2 regions of the Phormidesmis priestleyi ULC007 genome follow, and region 1 is predicted to be linked to the other one. Evidence: predicted binding sites of a transcription regulator. Region 1 holds the regulator's gene; the other holds the start of a gene.

Region 1 (16,926 bases):
TAGAGTGGCTGTTTCTCAAGCTAGGACTGTTGATGCAGCCCTCATTGCCCCTGGTGCAAGCCGTTGTAATCGGAATGATTTTTGTTCAAAACGCTGTGTATTTATTTGTGGTACACATCGTCTCGTGGTTTTTGTGCGATCGCCTCAACACCCCAATCCCCCGTCCGCCTAATTGGGTACAGGTGTTACTAGACTCTGAATGATTTCTATTTATACGCAACACCGACAAGCCGAAGAATGGCTTCAGCGCTATCGGGGACGATCGCCGCTCTTTGCTTGCGTGTTGGGGTTCACCGAAACTGGACTGATTCCTGGAATTTCTGCGGCTGGGGCAACTCCTGCCGATCGGCAGTATACGGCGATCGCGGATGCTGAGTTTTTGATCAATGGCGTGCAAACTAGTCCTCGTTACCCACTGCCTTCCCTTCATGTGGGTGCCTCTCCAGTCTTAATTTCTCGCGCGATCGTCGAAGCGCAAGCCATCCCCGTTCAGCTATTTAATGCGGGATTGCCCCACACCCCGGCTGTTGCAGCAATTGACTTAGGAGGACACCCATCTCGCTGTTTGAGTACGGGGCAAGCCATGAATTGGACGATCGTTCACCATCTTTTTGAGCAAGGACTTCTTTGGGGAGACAAACTAGCCGATCGCGCTACTGATAGTTATTTGATTTTGGGTGAGTGTGTGGTTGGCGGAACCACCACTGCCTTAGCACTGCTCACAGGCTTAGGAATCAATGCAGCAGGCAAAGTTAACAGCAGTCATCCGGTCTGCAACCATACCCAAAAGTGGGATCTCGTCAAACAAGGACTCGCGACCCTTCCTTCCACTAGCGATCCCCTCGCGCTGGTTGCCGCTGTGGGCGACCCGATGCAAATCGTGGTTGCTGGAATGACGATCGCTGCGAGTCGCAAATGTGGCGTTCTGCTAGCAGGTGGAACACAAATGTTAGCCGTGTATGCACTAGCAAAGGCACTAGCTCAAAGTCATTCCCTTCTCTGGAATCTAGAACATGTCATCGTCGGCACGACTCGCTGGGTTGCCGAAGATCCGACGGGTGATACAGTTGGATTAGCGCAAGAACTTTCCTCAGTGCCCCTGATCGCCACTCAACTCAGTTTTGCCACCTCTCGCCATTCGCAGTTGCAGTCTTATGAGCAGGGATATGTGAAAGAAGGTGTGGGTGCAGGAGGCTGCGCGATCGCCGCCCATCTTTCCCAACACTGGACGCAGGCAGACCTGTTAGCCACGATCGAAGCATTAGTCGATCGCTATCAAACGGCAAATGACAACCTAAAAAAAGGGAGATAGGGACACGAATCTTTCGGTTTCACCCTTCACCCTTTTTTTAGTGAACTCGTTGTGCTAAAAGTTGTTCTTCCAGCGCCGCAATGCGATTGTAAGCAGCCGTTAGTTGCGCGGTCAGTCGCTGAATCTGAACCTCTGGAGAAAGCGCTTTTTCGCCGCCCTGCATAGAAGACTCAGAGGCGTGGCTATCGGCTAAAACATCTTTGTGTTCCATCAATGGGTCAGTGCTGCGAGGGCTTTGATAATAGCGCCCCGAACTGCCTCCAAACGATGAAAAGCTACTGCCATTGCCCGAAGATGACTTGATCTCGGTGACAACCTGGGAGAGATTGCCCGTTAACTGTTCAAGGACTTGGTGCAGCCCGTCAATCTTGCCATTCATTGAATTAATTTGCTTCTGTAGCGTGTCCATCTTTTGCCCCAATTACCCCTACTTTTAATACCGCTCATTTTAGGCGAACGAAATTCGTTTAGGCTAGATAGTCCTGAATCATTTAACTTTTGATGGGGAGACAAAATGTCACTAGAGAAACAATCAAGTCGTGGCTTTAAGGGAGAGGCTACAAACCAAGCTATAAAGACAAAAATTAAACTAAGTTTACCTTTAAATTCAAGAGAGATATTTTGATTACTGATGACGATTAAGGCTTAGTTTTATTCAAAGCTAAAAAATAAAAAAGTAGGCGATTTGAAATAGAAACTTCAGGGTTTTTATCAGTCTCAAAAAAAATGATTGAGTTTTGCGAAACTAGGCTTTCAGATCAGATGTTATGCTTCTAAGAGTGATTACCCTAAAACGCTCTCCAGGACAGCTATTTTTGCTAGATGTGGAGAACACTGACTGATCGATAAATTTGAATAAAGCGAATGCTAACCCTTCAAGAGTTTTTTTCAGTCTGCGCTGGGTTTTGGACTACAGAAAGAACCTATCATTTTGTTCAAACTGGCGAGATTGAGCGGTCTTACACCGAGTTTCAAGTGAATGCGCTGACTGAGGAAGAAAAACAGCGCATTCTAAATTCTGTGAGTCAATCTTCAGATTCTTTGCAGGTTGATTTTTCTCGATCAGCAGAAGCAGAGGAACCATTTTCTGGATTCGCGATCGCCTTCAACACAGTGTCTGACAAGGACGAACGGGTGGCGATGAATCTCAACGCTTTGTTTGTGCCTGATCGCTCTGTTGCTTCGATCAAGTCAACCCCAAACCTGCCCCTTCCTCTGGCGGCTGAGGTAACTGACGGTGAAGTGATTCAAGGCTTTTATTTGCGAGATGAAGGCTACTCAGAATCTGGGTCGATCGCAGGTCGCTTTACCTATCAACCCACGCGCCAGACGCTAGAAATGACGACTCACTACAAGCGATCGGTGGCGGTTGATCAGATGCGACTACTCTCTCCCAATTTGCGACTGCGGACGATCGTCACCTATCAACGAGACGAAGGCAAGGTTCCTTCGGTGATTACGCTGGTCGGGTTTGGGGTCGAGAAGAAAAAGTAGGGGAAATTGAAATTGATGGAGCGACGATCGTTTTTGACCGGGGCAGGAGCGCTGGCGCTAGGAACACTATTGACTGGGTGTAATCGTCAAGATCAGGCAGCGCTGACGATCAGACTGCTGAAAAACTCGGTGCCCGCGCAGCTAGTCGGTGCGTTTCGTAAAAGCTTGCCAGGACAGTCGGTCAACCTAGATTTCAAACCAGAATCTCAACTGCAAGCGCTGTTTACGCTCCTGCAAACTTGGAAGCAACCTAGAAATCAGCCACCGCCTCAGCGATCGCCGATCGAGATTCCTTTTTTGAGCCAACCCTCAGCAGAGAACCCCGCCGATCTGGTCACTTTAGGCGATTTTTGGTTGGCAACCGCAATTCAGCAAAAGCTAATTCAGCCCCTTGACCCAAGTTTGTGGCAGCAGTGGCAACAGATGCCCGCTAAGTGGCGAACGATCGTGACTCGCAATCAGCAAGGTTTGCCTGACCCTAAGGGTGCGGTTTGGGCGGCTCCCTACCGTTGGGGCAGCACCGTCATTCTCTATCGCACCGATCTCTTTCGCGAAAAAAATCTTCAGCCCCCGACTGATTGGAGTGATCTGTGGCGAGACGATCTGCGAGGACACATTTCTTTGCTCGACCAGCCACGAGAAGTCATCGGTCTGACCCTAAAGCGGTTAGGCAAGTCTTACAACACGATCGACCTTAAAACCGTTCCTTCGTTAGAAACTGAACTGCGATCGCTGCATCAGCAAGTCAAGTTCTACAGTTCTGATAATTATCTGCAACCGTTGCTGTTAGGAGATACCTGGGTGGCAGTGGGGTGGTCTACTGACGCATTGCCGTTAATGCAGCGAAATCAACCGATCGGAGCGGTCTTTCCCAAATCGGGGACGGCACTGTGGTCAGATTTATGGGTTCATCCAGTTGCCAGTCAGTCAGCACCAGCGACACAAACGCTGCTCTCACAGTGGATCAACTTCTGCTGGACTTCCGAAATTGCGCCTCAGCTTTCTTTACTGAGTGATGCGGCATCTCCGATGCTTAATGCTCTCGATGTAGCGACGTTTCCCGAAGAGTTACAAAAAAATTCTTTATTACTGCCGTCGCAGGTGTTGCTCGATCGCAGTGAGTTTCTACGACCCCTGCCTAGATCTACGGTTGAATCGTACCAGAACCTCTGGGAGAAAGTCCGTCAAGCGGGCTAGGGCGACCTCGAAGCCCCGCTCTGCCACCAGAGTCGAGAGCCAGATTGCAAACGATCGCAGAAGCCAAAGGTGAAGGATTGGATAAGTCGGCTGAAGCGACTTTCACCCCACGCTGTCTATCAGTGAGTTCCCTTGTCGCAACCCCGTTATTGGATGCAAAATTGCAGGTGTAGGCGGCTAACAGCCCTCCTTGGCGGTTAAAGATGCGCGTATTGTAGCTAAAGCCCCTAGCAACTTTGCCAAGCTGCTGAACAACCCCATAGCGGTCTAAATAATCTAATAGACTCCACACTTGTTGATTGACGATAAAATCAACTCTGCTGGCACCATCAGTTTGACCAGGGCAGGCGAGCCAGCTATCTAGCAATTTGCTGCCAAATTGAGGTTGAGCCGAGATTTGATCTCGCGTCCACCAAAAGCTAGGAACTGTGAGATTGTATTGAGAAATCGATTGATCTGTCACACCCAAAGTAGATGATGCGCCACACCTACCCTGCTGGGCTTGACTGAGATTAAGGGGTTCTAAAGAGGGCTGTAGGGCAGCTTGAGTAGATAAATGTGCGGTGACACTAGGAGGAACTTCTGCGGAAATTGCTTTCTCACTTGCCCCGATCGTGACCCAGAGCAAACTGACTCCGATCAGCGTTTGTGACCAGGCTATTGGTGTTTGGAACGGTTGTTGCATTGCCTCACCTTGATTCATGCGCTCAAAACTCGTGTAGAACTGTAGCGGACAAGGATCTCGCGATTGCCCTCCCCATCATAGTCAGGAGATCGATGGGTGCCTATCTTTAGTTTAAGACTGATTTTAGAATGTCACCCTATTTCTGTTCTAAATCGCTGGTATAAAAAGTGCATGAGCTAATCGTCAACTTCTTTAATCAATTGCCATGAATGACCCTCTCCGCCGCTTAAAATTTCTTCCGTGGATCTCCTTACTCCAGATTTCCTTAATTACGGTTTTGATTGCGATCGCCTTTGATGTTCTCCTTACGCAGACGGCTGCCTCAGTGCCTGTGATCTCGAATCTTTTGACTAAGATGCTGAGTTCCCCGATCGGGGTGCTGATCGAACTCGCCGTTCCCCTTGGGATTGGAGCACTCGCTGTCGCGGTTTTAGAACGCTGGTTTCGCCAGGTGATGATCACAAATTCGACGTTATGGGCCCTCATTCCCTGTGTGGCGTTATGGCTGCTTCTTAAATCGTTTGTGCCGTTTCCCACTGCAATGGTTCCTGAGGTCAATGTGGTCTCGCTAATCGGAGTTGTCGTCGGAGTCTTTTGGAAAGGACGACCCTATTGGCGGTAGGTCAGTCTTGCCACAACCGCCGTCCTGGTTTGCCATTTAATCGCTGATGAGCATCTCTTAAAAGCGTCGGAATATCCAAATTTTCTGGACAGCGCGGCAGACAGTCGCCACAGTCATTACACCGATTTGCTTTGTTACCCGGAAACCAGTGCCCTGCATTTTCAAACATCCGGTAGCGATATTCACCAAAGCGAGTCATGTCGTAGGCGATCGTCAAGTTTCGCAATCGCAAAACTTCTGGTATATGAATCCCTTCTGGGCAAGGCAAACAGGCATAACACTGGCTGCACAAATCAGTTTTGAGGGTCTGGGCTTGCTGGGTTTGCAGACGGGCTAGTGCGCTAGCTGCTTCAGCCTCTAGAAACTGAGTTGCCTTCATCAGTGGTAGATCGAGTTCTGTTGGGTTAGCGGCTCCGACGCTAAGAGTCGTGATCGCCGGATTGCTGAGAAGAAATCGATAGTTCAACTCCAACGGGGAAAAGGGCGCACAAAGGTCAATCAGCGTTTGCGGAGGAGTGTAAAGTAACCCGGCTTTATCGGCAGGAGAGATGATAAACACGCCCATGTCTTTCTGAGCGGCAAGCTCGATCGCTGCCTGATTACGTTGAAAAAACAACGAGTAGTGCAGGTTGACAAACTCGAAAAAATTGGTGGCGATCGCGGCCAAAATCACATCTAAAAATCCGTGAGTTGAAAACCCGACATGACGAACCCGTCCGTCTGCCATCGCTTGCCGCACTGCTTGCATACAGCCATTTTCAGCTTCTACCCAGGCCAGATGCTCCCAGGTGTTTAAGCCGTGAATGGCGAGGGTGTCTAGATAATCAACCTTTAATCGCTGTAACGACTCGTCGATCGCACGCTCCATCGTCTCTGCATCGGGAGTTGGAGCAATTTTTGTGGTGATGTAAAGCTGCGATCGAGTCAGCCCATTTTGCAATGCCGCCCCTAAAAACTGCTCACTTTTGCCATAGCCTCTAGCGGTTTCTAAGTGATTAATTCCTAGCGCGATCGCGCGTCTAACCGTTTGTTCGGCAACGTCTTCAGATGCCAAACAGCGCATCATTCCCAGTGAGAAGACCGACAGAGAAAGATTGGTTTGACCAAAGCGACGATAACTCACAGGACTTACGCAAACCTCGGAGGTTTTAACCAAGAATCAAGCATCGTGACCGACAGAGTGGCTTAAACCTCGGAGGTTTTGGTCTACTGCGCCTCGCCACTGCTAAATCGTCCCCGTTGGCTAAAGTCTTCGGGGCTAAGTTGGTCGAGAAACTCGCGGAAAGCTCTGCGCTCGGCTTCATCGGCATCGCGATCGACTGGAATTGAAGCGTCAGCAATGACTTCTTCCATGACCCAAATGGGGCTATTGGTGCGAATGGCGATCGCGATCGCATCGCTAGGACGAGCATCAATTTCTCGCTTCGCTTCCCCTTGGTTCACAATCAGCACCGCATAAAACGTATTATCTTGTAAAGAGTGAATAACGATTCGCTCTAGGGTCATCTCCCACGACTCCATCAAGTTGACAAATAGATCATGGGTGAGAGGACGCGGCGGTGTCTGGTTTTCTAGAGCGCTGATGATGGCTTTTGCCTGGTCTTGCCCGATATAGATCGGCAGCGCTCGGCGGTCAGTCCCATCTTTGAGGAGTACGATCGGGCTGCGGGTTGCCGCGTCTAATGCGATTCCAGCGACCTTCATTTCAATCATCGGTATAGCCTCTAGAACACTTGAAGCGAGAGAAACGTTAGATTCGTGAATAATACAAAGTCAGCCAACTATCTAGCACACCCGCTTTGGGAACACTCAAACAGGGATGCAATACTAAGTATGCCCTGATCTCTGCCCTGATCCTAAATGATCCGCCTCAGAATTTGACAAAATAAAGCAGACTTCTTCATTTCATCAAGTTTCTAAAAAAGATTAATTCTAATCTAAATTCTGAATCCTTGACTCTAGCCTTTCGCCGCTAAAGCTCCATCGTAGATTATTGCTAAAATCCTGATCCTTTACACCCCTTTAAGAATCGTGTTTACAGGACTAATTCAAACCGTTGGCACCCTTCAAACTTTAGGATCTGAACATCTTCAGATTGCTTGCTCAAACTCCACGGCCCCCCTAGTTTTGAAAGACTTAGCGATCGGCGATAGTGTTGCCGTTGACGGGGTTTGCCTCACCGTGACTGCGATTTTGGGATCGGGGTTTGTGGCAGTTGTCTCTCCTGAAACGACGGAGCGCACCACGTTGTCTCAGAACACTGGCAATAAGCGTGTCAACCTCGAAACCTCTTTGCGTGTTGGCAGCAAGTTGGGCGGTCACTTTGTCACAGGGCACATTGACGGTACAGGAATGCTCAAATCGGCAGTGCAGACCGCAAGCTCTTGGGAAATGACGTTTACGACCGCGAGTCAGCGAGTTGCCCGCTACATTCTCCCCAAAGGAAGTGTGGCGATTAACGGCATTAGTTTGACCGTTGCTAACTGTGATCCGGCTGGATCTTGGTTCACGGTCGCAGTGATCCCGCACACCTATGAGGAAACCAACCTTTGTCACCTCAGCCCAGGCAGTTGGGTGAATTTAGAGGGCGATATTTTGGGTAAGTATGTTGAGAAGTTTCTACGATCGGGTTCTGCCAGTCATGGGGAAATCGCGATCGGTTCTCCTGCTGTCCTCAGTCCCGATTTTTTAGCGGAACATGGCTATCTGTAAATTCATTAAAAATGCTGCATTGAAGGTTCTTGAGAGTTGCGCCTGGGTATGCCATAGAGATAATGATCATGCTCGATCGCCCAATCTTCCGGCAGATCCTTCACGGTTCCTGCATATTTCTTGAGAACATTCCAAGCATTACTCCTTTCTTTTGAGGATTCAGTTTGAGACATCGGCACTTCGTCAATCACAAGGACAATTTTGTGATCGCCTGGGGGAATGTCAGCAGGTAGCTGGAGCGTCAGCTTTCCATCTGGAGCAACATGCGCGATCGTTTCGATAGTTTTCATTTCAGGATAGAAAGTTGTTTGGTGAATGCGCGATCGCCAAGTCTGCTCTAAGATTTGCCGTTGCTTGGTTGAACGGGTGCCTTTTGAGCCGTTTGGAGCGACTTCACCAACTGAGCCAGCGCAGACTCTAGCTGCACCCCTGGATCTTGAGCGACCCAGCCTTCGGTCGTCAGTTGTCTAAACTCAAAGTGCAGGTGAGGCCCCGTAGAGTTGCCAGTGCTGCCGCTCCGTGCGATCACGGTGCCTTGTTTGACGGCTTCGCCCGGTTTGACAAAGATCTCTGAGAGGTGCCCATAAAGCGTTTGCTGCTTGCCGTTGTCGTGTTCGAGGGCGATCGCTAACCCATAGCCGCCAAAAAAGTCTGCTAAAACCACTCGACCTGCCAGCGCTGCTAAAACGGGAGTCCCCATCGGCGCGCCCAAATCTGTGCCAGCGTGAAAGCGAGCATCGCCACTGATTGGGTGAATTCGCCAGCCAAAAATTGACGTGATCTCAACCGGGATCGAGAGCGGGAACATCAGCCGTAGATTTCCATTCCCTGGGCGACCTAAGGGGCGAATTGTGCGGTTATAGTAGTCTTTCACAAAGCTGTAGGCAGGTGCGGCGGCAGTCGTTACACTCGCCTCTGGGCTGCTAGAGAAACTTCTAATAGTTGGAGTCGCGCTCACTTGCACAGACTCGACCTCGCCCCCGATCGCTCCGATGTTCCTCCGAACCGATGCGCTTGCAACTGGGCGTTGACTGCCACATGATCCATCTGCGATCGCCTGTCCTTGATTGAGCGTGATCTCACAGCCCGACGAGCGATTTGTAATCACGATCGTGCTAGGTGCCTCATACGATTCTGAAGGCGGGGTCACAGCAGGAGAAGTTTGGGTAGGCTGCACGTCGATTTGCACTTGATCGGCAGGGGCTGAACGTTCGGGCAGGGCTAGGGCAGCAGCACCGAGGGTCGTAGATGACAATCTCTCGTTTGATAGGGCACTTGCTGGCGACGCAGACTGAGAGCTTGACGGAGCCGAAATGATCACCGGGGGCACATTAGACGGAGCTTGAGCGATCGCTGCCCCACTGCCCAAAATGCCAACTCCGCTCAAGTAACTCAACCGCCTGATTAAAAAACGTTGCCCCCAAAAAGTTTTCTGGCGGGTCACGTTGGGTTGCTGAGTCATGATCAATCTCCTCACGAATTGCTTGCTGCGCTGGTGTAATGTGACACTTGTCGAGAATGCTCGTTGCCAGGTTCCAGTTTACCTGCCCTGCGAGAACGATCGCTTAGATCATAATATTTCAACCATTACCTTTGTCGAAACTTAACACGCAGTCTACTCCAGAGATATTCTTCAAGGTTCTTCTGAGCGCACCCGGACTTTCTCGCAAAGCGGCAAATACTACGTGGAGCGAAGCTAACGCGCTTCTAGAAGGCTAAAAACAACGATCGATTGCTAAAGTGAACGTGACCCTATCACCCCGCAGTCTCGATTAGTCATGCACACTTGGCACTGGCAAACTTGGAATCATCTACCCTATTTAACGTCTAGTCTGCTAGCGCCCTGGAAACACGGCTTTTTTACGCAACAGTTTGCACCGCGATCGCCCTTTGAGATCACGGAGGCGTTGTATCCATTTGCTCAGGCATATCGCGCTAAACAAGTGCATGGCAACGTCGTGTTGGCACCGTCAGAAATGCCAACTCCGTTAACGAATGAGAATCTACCCGATGCCGATGGAGTAATTTCGGAGCAAGCCAGTCAAGCGATGTGGGTTTGCAGCGCTGACTGTACCCCAGTGCTGATTGCGGATGTCAAGACAGGTCAAGTGGCTGCTGTCCATGCGGGATGGCGGGGAACGGCTCAAAAGATTGTGCCCGGCACGATCGCGCGTCTCTGCCAGCAAGGGAGCCAAATTCAAGATTTGCGGGTAGCGATGGGCCCAGCGATCGCAGGGGAAGTCTATCAGGTTTCTACTCATGTGGCAGTCGAGGTCGGAGCGACTGTCATCAACCTCGATTTAGAAAGTTCTTTAGACGCGAACGTAGAACGATTACTAGAAATGCCCAATTCTCCAGTGCTGTCTGACTCGACATCGGGGCGAGTGCGATTAGATGTGCGACGAGTTAATGCTCTGCAACTAGAGCGATTGGGACTTGGCGAAGAACAGATCGCGATCGCGCCTCACTGCACCTATCAAGACTCTCTGAATTTCTTTTCATACCGACGTGAAAAATTAAAGAAAGCTCAGTGGTCAGGCATCGTCAGCACCTAATCACCGCCTTCTAGTTTTTGCCATAATATTTTTCTAGCAGCGATCGCAGCATATCAACCATCGGAATGCCTTCTTCGACCGCTTTAGCTTTGATAGCTTTGTGCAACGGCTTAGAGATATCTAAAGTCAGCCGTTTCATTTTCACTGATTTCTCAGAAGACTGATCTTTAGTATCTTTAGCGGACTTTTTGGAGGTGATTTCGACTGCTTTTTCGTCAGGCACCCCTTCGATCGGTGCGACAGCTTTTGTTTTTGTGATCTTTTTAGCAACGTGAGCTGCTTTTTCGGCAACAGGTTTTACTGCTGCTGCAACAGTTTCTGCGACAGACACCGAGGCCTCAGGAGCAGGGCTTTCTTCAGCACTTTTTCCACCAGCCCACTCATTCAGATTGGTGGGTGCTGACGTTCCATTAGATTTTGAGACAGTTTTAGTTTTCTTATTAACCATGTTCTGTATTTACGATTTAGTGCTTTTACAGAATATCGTATTTACAGAAACAAGGATCAATTAGTTACAGGAATTACCTGATCACTAAGTGAACTGCTGACTCAAGGTGACTGGGTTATGCACCGTGATTTTTTTCTTGTGAATTGAGATCATTTTGTCTTGACGTAAATCGCCTAACAGCCGAGTCACTGTGACGCGAGTTGAGCCGATCGCTTCAGCAATGGCCTGGTGTGAGAGCTTCAGATCGATCGTGATCCCATCTTGACCAGGAACCCCAAAATCGCGGCAGAGAATCAGCAAGAAGCTAACTAGGCGAGAACCCATATCTCGATGGGCCAGAGTTTCGATCATCATCTCAGTTTGCAGAATTCGAGACGACAAACCCCGCAGCATCAGCATTGACAATTCGGGGTTGTCTTTGAGCGCTTTTTCGACTTGCTCGATCGGCACCGACAACAACTCAGCCGGGGTAAACGCAACCGCGTGATAGAAGCGATCGGAACGCTGCCCCGTAATCAGCGATAACACGCCAAAGACACTATTCTCGCGCAGTAGGGCAACGGTGATTTCTTCACCTGCTTCATAAACTCTAGAGAGCTTCACTGCCCCTTTTAATAAGAAATAAACCCGCTCTGCCGGGTCGCCTGGAAAGAAAATCGTCTTGCCGCGCTCAAACGTCTCTACGACTGGCGGGAAGGCTCCTCCACCAATCTGACGAAACATCGTTGCTAAGGGTCGCTCTTTGGTCACTACCATTTCCTTTGTCGTAACTCCTACTCCAATTTTCTCCCTGTCATCGACGGAGCCTTAATCTAAGACTTTTCTGTGAGAGATTGATGACTTTAGAACACTTAAACTCACTCTCGCGGTACTTTTTGTGCCTAATACTACCTTATTTCTTCTAGCAGCCGGAAGTTTTCTGAAAACCGGGTAGGGACTCTGTTATTACTTCAAGTTTTTCAATAACTCAATTAAGATTTGCCCACATCCTAGCGCTAAGTAAAGCGATTTGCACTTCAACCGTTACCCGTCGCACTGTAGTCTTGTAGATGCTATTGAAATGAATGTCTATGTTGAACCTGACTGGAAAAAACGCTCTGGTGACTGGAATTGCCAATAACAAGTCGATCGCGTGGGGCATTGCTCAACAACTCCACAAAGCGGGCGCAAATCTTGGCATCACCTACCTGCCCGATGAACGGGGAAGGATGGAGAAAAAGGTTGCCGAACTCGTAGAGCCATTGCAGCCCAGCTTATTTTTGCCGTTAAATGTTCAGGACGATGACCAGATTCAGGCGACGTTTGACACGGTGCGCGACCAATGGAATCAGCTAGATATTCTCATTCACTGTCTAGCCTTTGCCAGTAAAGACGATCTGTCTGGCGACTTTAGCAAAACGAGTCGCGCTGGGTTCACCACGGCTCTTGACATCAGTGCTTATTCGTTAATCAAGCTGGCTGGCGTTGCAAAACCTTTGATGACCAACGGCGGCAGCATTGTCACGATGACCTATTTTGGCGGTGTGAAAGTGATCCCCAATTACAATGTCATGGGGATTGCAAAAGCGGCATTAGAAATGAATGTGCGATATCTCGCCTCTGAGATGGGGGCACAAAATATTCGAGTTAACGCGATCTCAGCCGGCCCGATTCGGACGTTGGCTTCGTCGGCGGTGGGCGGAATTTTAGATATGATTCACCACGTTGAAGCGGTGGCTCCTCTGGGTCGGACGGTGACTCAAACAGAAGTCGGCAATACGGCAGCGTTTTTGTGTAGTGATTTGTCTAGCGGCATTACGGGACAAACGATCTACGTTGATGCTGGATACGAAATCATGGGGATGACGGGATCAAAAAGCGCGGCAGAGTAGGGACGCGATCGCCCCACCAGCAAATCCAGCAGTGTTGACTAAAATAAAATGCTGCTGGATTTTTTGGATTGCAGAGATAATGGAAAATAATCTTCAAAATGACTCCTATGCAGACCAGCGATCGTCTTCAAGTTGCGCCTTCCTACATTCCTGAAGGGAATCGGACTGCCTCGGTCAGCCGCAAAACAGGTGAAACCGATGTGCATATCAGCCTCAACTTAGATGGCACAGGTCAGTGCGTTGCCAAAACGGGAATTCCTTTTCTCGATCATATGCTGCACCAGATTTCATCACACGGGCTGATTGATTTAGAGGTGCAAGCAATAGGCGATATCGAGATTGATGATCACCACACCAACGAAGATGTCGGAATTACGCTGGGAATGGCGTTTGCCAAAGCACTGGGCGATCGCAAAGGCATCGTGCGGTTTGGTCATTTTGTTGCGCCGCTCGATGAAGCCCTCGTTCAAATTGCGCTTGATTTTTCGGGTCGCCCCCACTTGAGTTATGGGTTAGAGATTCCGACTCAGCGAGTGGGAACGTATGATACGCAACTGGTGCGAGAATTTTTTGTGGCGATCGTCAATCACTCTCAGATGACGCTGCACATTCGTCAGCTAGACGGCATTAACTCCCATCACATTATCGAGGCGACGTTTAAAGCGTTTGCGCGATCGCTCCGCATGGCAGCCGAGATCGATCCGCGTCGTGCCCATACGATTCCTAGCTCTAAAGGCGTACTATAAGCTTGACAATCTATCTCAAAGGTGATGAAAAAGACTAGTCACTCTGTAAACCTCTCAGAAAAGGGTTTAGTGGCTATACTCTGCTTTAAGCCTGACCCTCAGCAGGTGACTTTTTTTACTAGTTTTCCAAGCTCATGACTAGCGAACCTGAAAAACCTGTTGGCGATATCCTACTCGTAGATGACATAGACAATTTGCGATCGCTGTCAGGGTTGTTGACGCAACAGGGGCACAAAGTTCGCAAAGTGACTGATGGAATGTTGGCACTGCAAGCGGCAATTTTGAATCCTCCCGATCTGATTTTGCTTGACATTGTGATGCCATCGTTGAGTGGCTATCAGGCGTGCAGCTTTCTTAAATCTAGCGATCGCACTCGCGATATCCCGATTATTTTTCTCAGCGCCAATGATGAAGCGCTCGATAAAGTGATGGCGTTTCGCTTTGGGGGATCTGACTACATCACCAAGCCTTTTGAACCTGCCGAAGTGTTAGTACGAATCGAGACTCAGTTGAAACTCAGTCAGTTGCAACAGCAGCTTCAAGCGCAAAACGTGCAGCTTCAGCAAGAACTCACCGATCGTCGCGCTGCCGAAACGGTTCTAAAAAGGTTGAACCGAGAGCTAGAAATCAAAGTGCAGACACGCACATCAGAACTCATCGATCGCAACGAACAACTTCTCAATCTGCAAACTCACCTACAAACTGCTCTGGCTCAAGCGCAACACCCAAATGATCTCCAATCAGAGCTAATGAGTCGGATTTCTCGTGAATTCTACGCGCCTTTGTCTGTGATTACCCTCTCAGCAGAATTGTTGGCACGATCGCCCCATAAAGAAGGTGGCTCTCCAGAAAATTTGCTGAACAATCGTCACTTTCAGCGCATTACTGAGAGTGTCAGCCGCCTTCAGCAAATGCTAGAGAATACGCTTTTCTTGGCGCAAGCAGAAGCTCGCTCTTTGCCATTTAATCCTCAACCTCTGAAGCTGACCGAGTTTTGTCAAACACTAGTAGCGGAATGGCATCTTTCGCCCGATAGCCTTCATCGTCTGGTGTTTACAAAGCACAAGGAGCAATCGATCGTCATTTATGCCGATACGGCGTTGCTCAAACAGATGGTGACGCAACTGATCGCCAATGCCTTGCGATATTCGCCCGATGGGGGAACGGTGCAGATAGAGTTGTGCGATCAGCAAAATGGAATTGTGTTTTGCGTTCAAGATCAAGGAATTGGCATTCCTGTGGCGGATCGTGAGAGAGTGTTTGAGCGATTTTATCGTGCCAGCAATGCGAGTTCGATTCCGGGTAACCCTGGTGCGGGGTTGGGGTTAGCGGTTGTGAAATGGATTGCAGAATTACACGGCGGAGCGGTAAAAATTGCCAACGCGGCAGGTCAGGGCACCCTGATCACGGTTTCTTTGCCGATCGCTAACAAAACGACTGCCTTGGCGATCGATGAGTAGACGGGCATCTCACCACAAAACCTCTTTTTTTCAGTCATTTAGCTGACTTAAGTCTGACAGCACCTCACACTACATCCTATTAACTCTATTTTTTCAGCAATTTGGCTCAGGGCAAATCTAGACTCAGGGGCGTAAGCCTTGCCTAAGCTCAGGATGATGGCTGATGTAGAATTAACTTCCTCTACTTAAAATCTAGTACGTAATCACGACACTATCCCTTTTTACATCCAACCGTAGGAAAACTCTAATTTTCTTCTGTTGGCCTGAATTAAAAGAGGGTATCTAGATTCCTGTTCTGCATATAGAAACATCCGCCTAGTTTAAAGACATTTGCTTCTGCAATTTTTGCCCGTTGGCAGATTTTGACGATCGCTTCAAACAATTTATAACGCGATTTATAAAGCGATCGTTTGATGTTTCTTTTAACAAGGCAAATCGCACACTTGAAATCACGGAGTGGATAAAAAAATGTCACTGATGACACGCTGCATTGCAGAGTTTTTCGGCACATTCTGGCTCGTTTTTGGCGGATGTGGTAGCGCTGTTTTAGCGGCTGCTTACACTGCTGATGCCGCAAAGATTGGTGAAACAACACTCTTTCCGCTAGGAATTGGGCTTGGGCACATTTCTGGCGCTCACCTTAACCCTGCTGTCTCATTTGGTCTGTTTGTCGCCAAGCGATTTCGAGGTGGCGCAGACTTGCTGGGCTATATCGTGGCGCAAGTGCTAGGAGGAATTGCTGCCGCGGGTCTGCTTTATCTGATCGCCAGCGGTAAACCAGGCTTCACGCTATCTGGCTCAAACCCACTAGCGACCAACGGGTTTGGGGCGCACTCTCCCGGTGGTTACTCCTTACTGGCTTGTCTGGTGATTGAAGTCGTGCTGACGTTCTTCTTCTTGATGATTATTTTGGGTGCGACTGATGTTCGTGCCCCTCAAGGCATTGCTCCGATCGGCATTGGTTTCGCTTTAACGCTGATTCACCTGATCAGCATTCCGGTCACCAACACCTCAGTCAACCCGGCTCGGAGTCTCGGCCCTGCGCTGATTGTGGGCGGCGAACTGCTCGGACAGGTTTGGCTATTCTGGGTTGCACCGATTTTGGGTGCTGTGATTGCAGGAGTTGTTTATTCTGCTCTGTTTAGCGAAACAACGGTGGCAGAAGAGCGGGCGAGAGAAATTATTTAGATTTTCTACGATCGTGCCCCCTTCTCACGGGGGCAAATTCCCAAATTCTAAAGAGATTCCCTAAGATCACGGAAATGTGATGTAATTTTTGTGAGTGTTTTGCAGCGATCAAGCTCCTGTCCTGTGGAATCTCGATAAATTTACTAACTTAACTAAAGAAAAATCTATGATACGGAACATTTGCAGCAACGCGCTGTTGACGATCGGACTATTGGTCAGCGCGAGTGTTGCGGCTCCAGTCTGGACGACAGCCCAAACCGCTAGCCCGTTTCGCGCCGATTGGCAGCCTCTGGGTCATGTAAATCCTAAAAAGCCAGTGCGGGTGCAGTTTGTTAATGAATCGAGCCAAGTCGTTGAATATACGCTAGTCGGACACACAAAGGGCAGAAAAATTGCGGCTGGCAAGACCGATGAAGTCAGCAATGTGCCGCTTCCCGTCTATCTAGCAATCAATCCGGTGCGCGATCGCGTCTATGTGCGATATGACATTGCGGTTGACGCAAAAGAAAACCGGGTGAAAATTCGGATTCAACCAGCAACCACTCAGGGCGATCGGGCTTTTGAAATTGATAAGAAAGGCGCAATCTTCGCTTACTGACACTCAAAGTTACACCCACAATAGATCATGCGTACCTT
Region 2 (5,210 bases), on a different contig from region 1:
AATGACTTCCCAGCCGCACGAAATTAGCTTATCTTTTAGCTCCCTAGCCGTTTGACAAGCGATCGGTTTGTCGTCGTTGTAAATAATGCCAGCTTTAGGCACGCGCAAAAGTCCGTATCAGAACAGAAAAACGAATAATTGGGACTATAGCACTCCCCATGAGAGCGATGAGATTTAAGTTAAGCAACTCAACGCCCATCGCTCGATCTAAAACCGGGGATAGGTTCGACCGTCTTTGGCAGTTGGCTTCTTCTTGTTCTTGATTTGAGCCTGAGCGACTTCGACTTCTTTCAGTTTTTTGAGAATCCGACCGAAGTAGTCTTGCATATAAGCTTCTAATGTCGTCATATCCTCCGGGTCTAGCTTAAAGGTTTTATAGACCTCATCCATCGGGGCACTCAAGGGTTTACCCGTTGCAACCACTTCGGTGAAAGACAGCCGATCGGCGATGTTCCAAGTCCACTGAAAGAATCGGGCAAAGCGGGTGAAGGCACGCAGCAAGCCGATCGGCATCCGTGAAACTTTTGCCTGCTTGCCAGACATCCGCTCACATAAACGAATAATCTCATAGGCACCCCAGGCTCTTGACCCCACCACTGGAAAGGATTGCTTCTCAGTTTCAGGCACCTTCAGCGCTTGCACCGCGAACTTAGCCACGTCTTGCGTATCCATGTAGGCGATCGCAGAGGTGTCACCCATCACCCAAACGGCTTGCCCTTCTAAGATCGGAATCGCATATTGACCAATTAAGCCTTGCAAAAACCCAGAGGGACGCAGGATAGTGTAATTTAACCCTGATTCGGCTAAAAGCTTTTCAGTACAGGCTTTAATCTCCATCAACGGCACTTTGGGAAACTTTTCAGCATCCAAAATAGAAAAGAAAATATAGCGATCGATGCCCGCCGTTTTTGCGGCTCGAATCAGATTTTCTTTCCCATCCCAATCTACCTGTCGAATGCTGAGAGAATCGGTGGCGCGGGCGGTTGCCGCATCAATGATTGCTGTCACGCCTTCTAATGCTGGCGGGAGACTTTCAGGATCACAAATATTGCCCGTTACTAACTCTGCGCCCCACTCCTTCAAGAAGGCAGCTTTCTTAAGACTCCGCACCAAACACCGCACCTCGTACCCCTCATCTTAAGGCGCGACGAGTCACCTGTCTTCCTAAAGTGCCAGTGGCACCCACAATTAATAAGCTCATGAGGAATTCGTGACGAATTGTTAACTTTTTGTCAGATTCTATCAGAAATTTCGACCAAACGGAGAAACTTCCCCCATTCAGATGAGATTCTCAAGAAGAGTGTTGCGATCGTCCCTCAAAACAAGCCGCCATATTGGGCATGTGTTGCCTTGGGGTCTGTTAAGCTACCCTAAAAGCAGCCTTCTTCTCTGCTGATCGCTTAAGCGGTTCAGCTACATGAACTTTTATGAGTAACTTAAACTCTGCCCATGTCAGTGATTTTAAGGTCGATCGCAGCCAGACCTCTGACGATCTAAACTGCACTATTCAACATCCTGTCGATCTGAGTCAGGTGCGGCAGTTAAACCGAGACCTGATCAGCGTCGAGAAAGCCCAGCGAATGGCAGAGTTTTTTGCGCTGCTAGGAGATGCCAATCGGCTCCGAATTTTGTCAGCATTGGCAACTCAAGAACTATGCGTGTGTGACCTCGCTGCTGTTGTCAAGATGACTGAATCAGCCGTGTCTCATCAACTGCGATCGCTCAGAGCGATGCGTTTAGTGGGTTATCGCAAGCAGGGGCGCAATGTTTTCTATTCTCTTAAAGACAATCATGTGTTCAACCTTTATCGAGAAGTAGCTGAACATCTTGATGAGTCAGACGACTGATCAAAGGCAAAGGGTCAAAGCAGAATTTTCTCGCTTTTCCCCTTTTTTCACTCTTTACTATTCCTCACCACCCTGAATCTTAAGCAGCAAAAATCCTAGGGCTAAGCCAATGGGAATCAGGGTGAACGATAGAATAGCAGCGTTAAACATCTCTCCAGACATTGATCGAATCCTCCTAAACTTGAATTTTATGGGTCGATCGTGACCCCAGTTTTGTAAGCAGGTGTGTTTACTTAAGTTAGTAGACCCGCAGAAAGTATTGTAAACCGTTCAGTAGCGGGTTTTCTGCAAAGGGTGTAGATGAAGAAGTTTTGAGGTTGTCTGATTGCGCTGTCCTTTAGTTTTCCGTCTTTATGAATCGTGTTCGTTTAGTGATTCCGGTAGGTGACCCGGCTGGAATCGGGGCAGAAGTGACTTTAAAGGCGTTGTTTGATGCGTCTGTGACTGATAGTGCAGAGGTGACGATCGTTGGCAGTCAGGCTCATCTTCAAGAGACTTACGATCGTTTGGCTGCAACCTGCGATCTGGCAAATCCCAGTCGGCTGACTCTTTTAGATATTCCATTAGAGCAACCAATTACTTTGGGAATAGGCAATGCGGCTAGTGGGGCTGCAAGCTTTCAGTATTTAGAATCCGCGATCGCGCACACCCTGGCTGGAGAATTCGAGGCGATCGTGACTGCCCCGATCGCCAAATCTGCCTGGAAAGCAGCCGGACACCTCTACCCAGGACAAACCGAGTTGCTAGCAGAACGAGCCAACGTGAAGCGATTTGGGATGTTGTTTGTGGCAAGATCGCCCCATACAGACTGGCAGTTGCGAACTCTGCTGGCAACGACGCACATTCCTCTGCGGCAAGTGGCAGATGCGCTTACGCCTGACTTGATGACGCTCAAACTTGAACTTCTGATCGAATGTCTAGGGCGATCGTTTGGCATTGAACAGCCGCGAATTGCGATCGCAGGTTTAAATCCTCACAGTGGCGAACAAGGGCAACTCGGACGGGAAGAACACGACTGGCTGTTAGGCTGGTTAGAGCAGATGCGTTGCCGCTTTCCTCAAGCCCAACTTGATGGGCTGATTCCACCAGATACGCTTTGGGTAAAACCAGGACAGGCGTGGTATGGAGCGAATCCACCTGTAATAGCTCACGATGGTTATCTAGCGCTCTATCATGATCAGGGGCTGATTCCAGTTAAGCTGATGGCGTTTGATCGGGCAGTTAACACCTCGATCGGGCTACCATTTATTCGCACGTCTCCCGATCACGGCACTGCCTTTGACATTGCTGGGAAAGGAGTTGCTGATGCCACCAGCATGAAGGCAGCGATTCAGCTTGCGATCGCATTGGCACGAAAATAGGCGCTGTAAAATTTCAGTTAGAAAGTTATAATTTACTGACATTTGTAACAGTTCTTAATATGATTGGGAAGAGTTCACCCCGAAAATAGAAATTATTCAGTATAGGTTACTACAAAGCGCGATTGTAGAAGCTACATAACAATAATTTCCTGACATTTTAAGTTTTGCTCCAATTTATGGCACCAGTTGCAGGAGGGCGATGATGGTTCAACTAGCACAGTACTCTTTAACCATGATTCAAGACGAGGTTCGCCAACTCGTAGAGAAAGGAGTGGTCAACCGCCAGCAGCCAATTTATAGCCTCTGCAAGCACATTCCTTCTCGTGAATGGGTTTGTATGGAGGGCGAATTAGAAAAATGTGATTTTTTGTTGCGCGATCGCATCGGTGATCTGATGGGGCACGAAACTTGGGACAACGACTAAAAAGTTTGAGGGTTGAGTTAGAAAACCAGCCCTACAGATCGTGAATTAAATCCCGGAAGTTGCATCAGGGCATTGCCGTGCCCATTGTTCTTGTAAATAACCGATATTATTTAATTCACACTTCTAAGTTTCCTGCAAACACTCTCGTCGCCGGGCCCGTCATAGCAATTCGTCCGTCGGCTGCCCACTCAATTTCTAGACAGCCACCGGGTAGCTCGATCGTGGCGCGGCGATCGCACCTACCCGTCAGCACACCCGCAATTAGCGAAGCGCACGCCCCTGTACCACACGCTAATGTAATTCCAGCGCCTCGCTCCCACACACGCATTTTTAGATAGTCCGATCGCACTACTTGAATAAACTCAGTATTGATGCGCTGCGGAAAGGCTGAATGATGTTCAAACTGAGGTCCAATTTGCTCTAAAGAAATCGCAGCCACATCTTCCACAAATGTGATGCAGTGAGGGTTTCCCATGCTGACGCACGTCACCTGCCAGGTTTGACCCGCCACGTCTAGCGGTTGGTCAATGACCTTGAGATCGGCATCCACCAAGCTGGTTGGAATCTCTGCGGCTAATAGGTAAGGCATTCCCATATCGACTGTGACCTGCCCGTTTGCTTCGAGCTTTAGAGTCATCACGCCTGCCAGTGTGTGAATCAGATATTTCTGCTTGGAGACTTCGGTATCGGTGGTTTCAAGGTCTGCTAAAAATCGACCCAGACAGCGAATTCCATTGCCACACATTTCTGGCTCTGACCCATCAGAGTTAAAAATTCGCATGGTGTAATCGGTGCCATCTTGCCCAGGTAGAGCAAAGATTACACCATCTGCGCCAATGCCAAAGTGACGATCGCACAGCTTAACGGCTCGGTCAGGGGTCAAACGAAGCTTAGTTGAGGCACGATTATCGACCAAAATAAAATCGTTGCCGAGTCCGTGATATTTGACAAATTCGAGGCTCATAAGTATCGATCCGCAGAATGTGTAGAGTTGCAGTAGGGAACTATAAAGGTGCGGTCAGCAAATGCTACTCTCACTGCTAACCCTTGATCATTTTAAGAAAGGAACTCAGCATGGCTATTGAACTAGATACTGGACTGCCGAGCGTTCGTCAAATTCAAACCGTGATTCGTGAAGAAAAAGAAGTTGAGATGAAACTCGTCACGGGCGATTTGCTGACCGGAAAAGTGCGCTGGCAAGACCACCATTGTATCTGTGTGTTGGATCAGTATGACCAGCCTGTGATTGTTTGGCGACAAGCGATCGTTTACGTCAAACCAAAAGCCTAAAGCTCTGCTGAATCGATGGAAATCGGCAGAATTGAAAGCTCAAATTTTGGCGAGATAGAAGTCGTCGCTTGGTTTAAAGCGTGAAAACTTCCGCACAGCAGTAAGCGATCGCCTGCTTGCACATCTACATCATCGGCAGGAAACCGCAAAAATTTGTTTTCTCGCCGAATTGCCTGAATTTGAATCTTATACTGCCGTCGCCAATCTAACTCCGCCAGGGTTTTGCAGACGATCGTGCTATCTTCAAGCACCTGTATCCACTGACACGACGCATTTTCAGCCGGAACC

What was found. Region 1 encodes NtcA, which controls nitrogen genes in cyanobacteria. Its sites were predicted from a motif close to TTTGTANNNNNNNNTACAAA; they were not measured.
Region 2: C7B65_RS07805 (DUF4327 family protein) is a predicted target of NtcA. The motif match lies at 3,305-3,324, and genes of this name have one in related genera.

Annotation. Positions count from the first base shown of each region.
Region 1 covers NZ_PVWG01000009.1:83,187-100,112, forward strand. The annotation lists gene C7B65_RS10435 (DUF2232 domain-containing protein) at 1-203, shown strand, start outside; gene cobT (nicotinate mononucleotide-dependent phosphoribosyltransferase CobT) at 200-1,312, shown strand; gene C7B65_RS10445 (hypothetical protein) at 1,350-1,721, opposite strand; gene C7B65_RS10450 (phycobiliprotein lyase) at 2,177-2,806, shown strand; gene C7B65_RS10455 (substrate-binding domain-containing protein) at 2,822-4,003, shown strand; gene C7B65_RS10460 (hypothetical protein) at 3,951-4,706, opposite strand; gene C7B65_RS10465 (peptide chain release factor 1) at 4,894-5,310, shown strand; gene C7B65_RS10470 (aldo/keto reductase) at 5,312-6,433, opposite strand; gene C7B65_RS10475 (bifunctional nuclease family protein) at 6,517-7,023, opposite strand; gene ribE (riboflavin synthase) at 7,342-8,022, shown strand; gene C7B65_RS10485 (hypothetical protein) at 8,028-8,312, opposite strand; gene C7B65_RS10490 (M23 family metallopeptidase) at 8,360-9,484, opposite strand; gene pgeF (peptidoglycan editing factor PgeF) at 9,801-10,577, shown strand; gene C7B65_RS10500 (hypothetical protein) at 10,588-11,025, opposite strand; gene ntcA (global nitrogen regulator NtcA) at 11,110-11,781, opposite strand; gene fabI (enoyl-ACP reductase FabI) at 12,096-12,896, shown strand; gene hisB (imidazoleglycerol-phosphate dehydratase HisB) at 12,995-13,642, shown strand; gene C7B65_RS10520 (hybrid sensor histidine kinase/response regulator) at 13,777-15,102, shown strand; gene aqpZ (aquaporin Z) at 15,571-16,290, shown strand; gene C7B65_RS10530 (hypothetical protein) at 16,457-16,888, shown strand; gene C7B65_RS10535 (hypothetical protein) at 16,916-16,926, shown strand, end outside.
Region 2 covers NZ_PVWG01000006.1:92,290-97,499, reverse strand. The annotation lists gene C7B65_RS07830 (NAD(+) kinase) at 1-102, opposite strand, end outside; gene C7B65_RS07825 (NAD(P)H-binding protein) at 208-1,110, opposite strand; gene C7B65_RS07820 (ArsR/SmtB family transcription factor) at 1,428-1,847, shown strand; gene petM (cytochrome b6-f complex subunit PetM) at 1,905-2,009, opposite strand; gene pdxA (4-hydroxythreonine-4-phosphate dehydrogenase PdxA) at 2,201-3,208, shown strand; gene C7B65_RS07805 (DUF4327 family protein) at 3,441-3,632, shown strand; gene dapF (diaminopimelate epimerase) at 3,748-4,596, opposite strand; gene C7B65_RS07795 (Hfq-related RNA-binding protein) at 4,707-4,922, shown strand; gene C7B65_RS07790 (cation:proton antiporter) at 4,919-5,210, opposite strand, start outside.